2 regions of the Rhodococcus sp. Z13_19A genome follow, and region 1 is predicted to be linked to the other one. Evidence: predicted binding sites of a transcription regulator. Region 1 holds the regulator's gene; the other holds the start of a gene.
What was found. The regulator LexA, encoded in region 1, represses DNA repair genes until DNA is damaged. The targets are predictions, from matches to a motif close to CGAACANNTGTTCG.
Positions count from the first base shown of each region.

Region 1 (3,260 bases):
GCCGCTGCGGTCGCGGCCCTCAAGGTCGCGGGGGCGAGCACCGGGGACGTGGCGGTGAACGTGCTGGGCGGACAGGTGCGGGTGAGCATCTCCGAGCACACCAGCCACCTGCGCGGCCCGTCCGTGCTGCTGGCGCACGGCAGCATCGACCCGCACTGGTGGGCCGCCCCGGCATAGGTTCTGCCCTGGGCATATCTCAGTGGGCAATCATCGCGTTCCGTGGGACCATGGGCGTTGTATGACGAACTCATCCACGTGGGACGACCACGACACAGATGCCCCCATCGACGCCGCTGCCGCGGACGGTGCCCCCTTCGACGAGGTTCCCCTCGGCGAGGCCGAGTCCCCGGACGGCGCCTCCGGAGACAGCTTCTCCCCGGGCCCCGACCACGACCCCTCGGTCGGCGAGATGCAGCTGCAGGAGCGCACCTCGTTGCGCCGCGTCGCCGGGCTGTCCACCGAGCTCACCGACGTCACCGAGGTCGAGTACCGCCAGCTCCGCCTGGAGCGCGTCGTGCTCGTCGGTGTCTGGATGCAGGGCAGCACCGCCGAGGACGCCGAGCTGAGCCTGGCCGAGCTGGCCGCGCTGGCCGAGACCGCCGGCTCGGAGGTGCTCGAGGGCCTGGTCCAGCGGCGCGACAAGCCCGACCCGGCCACCTACATCGGCTCCGGCAAGGCTGCCGAGCTGCGCGACATCGTGGTGGCCACCGGCGCGGACACCGTGATCTGCGACGGTGAGCTGACCCCGGCGCAGCTGAACGCGCTGGAGAAGGTGGTCAAGGTCAAGGTGGTGGACCGCACCGCGCTGATCCTGGACATCTTCGCCCAGCACGCCACGTCCCGCGAGGGCAAGGCGCAGGTGGCGCTGGCCCAGATGCAGTACATGCTTCCCCGCCTGCGCGGCTGGGGTGAGTCGATGTCCCGGCAGGCCGGCGGTGCCGGCGGCAGTGCCGGCGGGGTGGGTCTGCGTGGACCTGGTGAGACCAAGATCGAGACTGACCGGCGACGCATCCGCGAGCGGATGGCCAAGCTGCGTCGGGAGATCAAGGGCATGAAGCAGGCGCGCGACACCAAGCGCGACAGTCGCCGCCGCAACGAGGTGCCCAGCGTGGCCATCGCCGGCTACACCAACGCCGGCAAGTCCAGCCTGCTCAACGCCCTCACCGGTGCCGGGGTGCTGGTGCAGAACGCGCTGTTCGCCACCCTCGACCCGACCACGCGCCGGTCCGAGCTGGCCGACGGTCGCGAGTACGTGCTCACCGACACGGTGGGGTTCGTGCGGCACCTGCCCACCCAGCTGATCGAGGCGTTCCGCTCCACCCTGGAGGAGGTCGCCGACGCCGACCTGCTGCTGCACGTGGTGGACGGGTCGGACCCGCAGCCCACCCAGCAGGTGGCCGCGGTGCGCCAGGTGCTGGTGGAGGTGGCCGACGAGCGCAAGACCGGGCTGCCGCCGGAGCTGATCGTGGTGAACAAGGTGGACGTGGCCGACCCGGTGGTGCTGGCGCAGCTGCGCAACCTGATGCCGGACGCGGTCTTCGTCTCCGCCCACACCGGGGAGGGCATGGACGAGCTGCGGCAGCGGCTGGTCGAGCTGATGCCGCACCCGGAGGTGGAGGTGGACGTGCTCGTGCCCTTCACCCGCGGTGAGCTGGTCGCGCGGGTGCACTCGGAGGGGGAGGTGCTCGAGGAGACCCACCAGCCCGAGGGCACGCACCTGCGGGCGCGGGTGCGTGCCGACCTCGGAGCGGCGCTGGTGGAGTTCGCCAGCCCGCAGGTGCCTGCCTAGAGCTTGCGCATCACCGAGACCACCTTGCCGAGCACGGTGGCCTCGTTACCGGGGATGGGCTCGAAGGCGGCGTTGTGCGGCATCAGCCACACCTCGCCGTCTCGGCGCTTGAACGTCTTGACGGTGGCCTCGCCGTCGATCATGGCGGCCACGACGTCACCGTTCTCGGCGACGTTCTGCTGGCGCACCACCACCCAGTCGCCGTCGCAGATCGCCGCGTCGATCATCGACTCGCCGACCACGCGGAGCATGAACAGGGTGCCGTCGCCCACCAGCTCGCGGGGGAGGGGGAAGACCTCCTCCACCGCCTGCTCGGCCAGGATGGGGCCACCGGCGGCGATGCGGCCCAGCACCGGCACGAAGGTGGGGGTGGGCATCTGCTGCAGAACGCTGCCGCCCTCACCGGTGGTGGCCGCAGCGGCCTGGTTGGCCAGGTCCTCGGGCATCCGCACGTCCACCGCCCGGGGGCGGTTGGGGTCGCGTCGGAGAAACCCCTTGCGCTCCAACGCCTTGAGCTGGTGGGACACCGATGAGGTGGAGGTGAGGCCGACGGCCTCGCCGATCTCGCGGACGCTGGGCGGGTAGCCCCGCACCTCGACCGAGTCCCGGATCACCTCGAGCACCTTGCGCTGGCGCGGCGTGAGGCCGGCGGCGGCGGCCGACAGGTCGGCGGTCTCCTCGGCGGTGGCACCCGGAGCGGCACCCGCCGTGGTCGGGGCGCCGGGAGTGTGGCTGCTCATCGTGTGATGCCTCCTGTGGGGAACCGCGAGTGGTCCGGTGCTCTGCGACGAGGCCGCGCGGGTGTGCGTCCACCTGCGGAACTTCGCCAAAGTGCGGTGGTGTTCTGGTGATTCGAACTTAGTCCTGCAGCAGGTCACATTCAAACACCTGTTCGATCAACACGCCGACAGCTCTCGATTTTGTCGGTCGCCCCTGGTAGACATCGACCAGACGTTCGAATCGAACGCCTGTTCGACACGGGAGGTTGACATGCTCGATCTGGCTGATCGCCGCTCCACCCTGCACCGCGCGGGCGTTCGCAACGCACACTCACGTCTCGCTGGGCCACGTCTCACTGACTCCCTGCTGGTTGACCCGCGACGCCGCGCCGACCTGTTCGAGCTCGAGCGTGAGCTGCGCTCGCTGGGCTCCCTGCGGGCCGGGGACGCTGGGGCGGCGCGCACCGTGGAGGCGCCCCGGCGCACCCGCCGTCCCCGCGAGGTCGCCCGCCGCCGCCCGGCTGGGCGCCTGGTCGAGTACGGCACCGCCCCGCTCCGCCGGACGGCCTGCACGCCACGGGTCACTCGACCGTCCCCGGCTCAGGTGCGCCTGCGCCTGGTGGTCACCGGCGCCGTGCTCGCCGGCGCGCTCGCGCTCGGCGTGCTCGCCGTGGTGACTCTGGGGGGAGGCGGCGACGCCCCCATGCCCACGCAGACGGCCGTCACCCAGGTGCGCGCCGGGGAGAGCCTGT
Region 1 covers NZ_JBYUNN010000002.1:681,421-684,680, forward strand. Annotated here, with positions in the region: gene dapF (diaminopimelate epimerase) at 1-177, shown strand, start outside; gene hflX (GTPase HflX) at 410-1,789, shown strand; gene lexA (transcriptional repressor LexA) at 1,786-2,529, opposite strand; gene AC3YNX_RS09945 (LysM peptidoglycan-binding domain-containing protein) at 2,780-3,260, shown strand, end outside.

Region 2 (3,260 bases), 430 kb from region 1:
GAGCGACGGGCGGCAGGTAGCCGACGATCTCCGAGCCGTGGTCCTCGGTGATCAGGTACGACGGGGTGTTGTGCTCGAGGTCGTCCCCGCCGCCCTGGCCGCGTCCGGCACCCATGGCGCCCATCCCGCCCATGCCCATGCCCCGACCGGCCGCACCGCCCCCGCTGCCCGCGCCGCCTCGAGCGGCCATCGCCTCGGTGGCGCCGTTGGCCCCGATCCCGCTGGCGCCGCCGCGACTAATCGCGCTGCCCGCGCCGGAGCCCGAGCCGCCTCCGGGCCCGATGCCGCTACCGCTGCCACCGCCGCCCAGCTTGCCGGCGCCGAATCCCCCGGCCCCCTTGGCTCCGACACCGCTCGTGCCAACGCCGCTGGCGCCGATGCCGCTGGCGCCGCCGAGCTTGCCCATGCCGGCGCCCCCGCCGGCCTTGCCTGCTCCGAAGCCGGAGTGGCCGCCAGCACGGCCTGCTCCGCCGGGGCCGGCGAATGCACCGGGGACTCCTGCACCTGTCCCTGTACCGCTGGCGATGCCGCTGCTGGAGCCGATACCGCTGGTGCGGGTGCGGTCACTGGAGTCACCCGTGCCGAAGCCACCGGCCCCGGCACCACCGACACCCGTCCCGGCGCCAGGAAGCTCACCGCCCGCACTCGCGGCGCTGACATTGGGGTTGCTGCCCGGGCCGAAGCTGCCGCCGCCTGCACCCTGACCCGCGCCCTGGCCCTGGCTCTGGCCGGCCCACTCGGTCGAGTAGCCGCCGTTGCCGCCGTTGCCTCCGGTGCTCACCAAGCCCGCTTGAGCGACACCCGCACCACCGCCGTACCCGGCTGAGCCCGGGCCCGCGGCGCCGGAACCAGCCGACCCTGCCGAGCCTGCGGTGCCCGGCGCGGCGCCCGCACCAAGGCCACCCGTCCCCGGCATGGCCGAGAGCGCAGAGCCCCCGCCGCCGGGGGATCCGGTCGCGTCGGGCCCGGTGGGAGACGTGGGCGGGGGCAGCACGGGCACGCCTGCGTCGGACTGCTGGTAGACGGGCAGGTACCGGCTGTTCATCACCTGCACCGCTTGCTGCCGCGCGTCCTCCTGCTCCTTCATCTGCTGGGCGAGGTCGGCGACGGCCGCCATCGGGTTCACGCTCGCCGCTGCCACCGTGCGCTGCTCGTCGTAGGCGACCGGAGGGGGCATGGCCGCCTGGGTCTCCGAGGCGGCGACGGCGGCCTCATGGATCTTGGTGCTGGTCAGCATCATCGCTGCGCCGAGCTGCCCGCCCCGGGCGGTGTAGGCGCTGGAGGCCACGGTGGCCTGGTCGGCGCCGGGCCCGGACCACGAGCCGTTGATTGCGGAGCTGATGGACTGCCCCAGCGTCTCCATGTCCGCACTGACCGCCTTGCCCATGTCGCCCCAGGCGTTGGCCGTGGAGTGCATGGTGGCCGGTTGCAGCTGCGCGGCCGCGGTAGCCATGTCCGGGTGCGACCAGGAGTCGAAGTTGTCCGGGTTGGTGATCGCCAGCGGGTCGAACTCGTCGCCGACCTTGTGCGCCAGCGCATCCTGCTGGTCCTGGATCACCCCGTGCTGGGTGGCGTAGAAGCCGTACTCGTCGCCCAGGCCCGCAGCCTGCGTGAGCACCTGGACGAGCCCGAGCGGGGAGAGGCCGCCTGGTACTGGGGTCACGGGCGTCAGCGAGATACCCGGCAGCGGAATCTCGCCGGACCCTCCTGCCCCGGATGAAGCGGGCAGCCCTGGCACGGGCGGTGTGGTCATCGAATCCCCCCAGATTCTTGCGGTGCTAGGTGTTCTCGAGCAGTAGAGCTACCACCGTCCGGCCGACTGCTGTCGTACACGCCGGACCTCCTGATAGTCGCCTGCCGTAGGACGCGCCGACGTCGCCCACGGTTCCGACAACTGTGGGTACGAAGCGCTCCAAGCGGGTGCAACCCTAGTTCGATGAGATCCGTCGCCGGCTGGCTTTGGCAAAGCCTGTGGACAGCCTGACCAGCAGATACGGGTTTGTGCACAGATCTGCGCAAGGTCACCTGACTTCTCAAAACTGTCGGTGGTTCGAACTAGTGTTCGATCCATGGAGATCGCCGCCGCACTCGCCGAGCCCACTGGGGTCGAGCTGTGGCGGCTGGGCACGGACGAGCTCCGCGCATTCGCCCGCGAGCTAGGAACCACGGTCTCTGCCATTCAGGGTCTGCAGCTACGAACCATCACCGAGATTGACCGGCGGGGAGCAGCAATCGAGCTGGGTGCCGCGAACACCGCGCGGTGGCTGACCGACGTGAGCCATGTGTCCCCGGGTGCGGCATCGAGAATGGTGCGGCTGGGCCTGGCCCTGGATCGGCTGCCCGATGTGGCCGCGGCGCTGGACACCGGCGCCCTGCTGAGCGAGCACGCCGAGGTGATCATTCGGGTGCTGCAGCAGCTGCCCGACGACCTACCCGGTGACGGTGTCGACGCCTGCCGCACCTACCTGCTGGACGCCGCCCGCCTGGAGGACCCCCAGGCATTGGGCCGCCGCGGTCGCGAGCTGCTCGCCCGTATCTGCCCCGACGATGCTGAGCTCACCGAGGAACAAGCTGTAGCCCGCCGGGAGCTGCGCATCAGTGATTGCGGCGACGGCCTGCACAAGATCACCGGCTGGCTGGACACCGAAGCCGCCGAGCTCGCCCGCTCAGTGCTCTCACCGCTAGCCAAGCCACAACCGGAAGACGACGGAGAGCGAGACACCCGCTCGCCGGGCAAACGCCTCGGGGACGCGCTGGTGGACCTGCTCGGCCGCGCCGCTGACCACGCCTGCGTGCCCGGCGAGGGCTACGCCCGCCCGCACCTCACCCTGCACGTGCGCGCCGACGCCCTCGCCGCCGGCCATGGCCCGGCCGCAGAGCTCACCTTCCTCGGCCCCTTGTCCATCGCCGCCGCCCGACGGTTGGCCTGTGACGCCGAGATCACCCCCATGACCCTGGACGAGAACGGCGTACCGCTCGACGTCGGACGCAGCACCTACGTGGTGTCCGGTGGGCTGCGGCGAGCACTAATCGCCCGGGATCGCGGCTGCGCGTTCCCCGGCTGCGGCCGACCCCCAGGCTGGTGCCACGCCCACCACATCGTGCACTGGGCTGACAACGGCGACACAGCGTTGGGAAATCTTGTGCTGCTCTGCGGCCACCACCACCGCGTCGTCCACCACCACGGCTGGTCCGTAGCCATCGGTGACAACCACCAACCCTGGTTCACCCCACCGAAATGGATCGACCCCGGCGGCACC
Region 2 covers NZ_JBYUNN010000002.1:253,259-256,518, reverse strand. Annotated here, with positions in the region: gene AC3YNX_RS07880 (hypothetical protein) at 1-1,663, opposite strand, end outside; gene AC3YNX_RS07875 (HNH endonuclease signature motif containing protein) at 2,070-3,260, shown strand, end outside.
Region 2: AC3YNX_RS07875 (HNH endonuclease signature motif containing protein) is a predicted target of LexA. The motif match lies at 2,052-2,065, and genes of this name have one in related genera.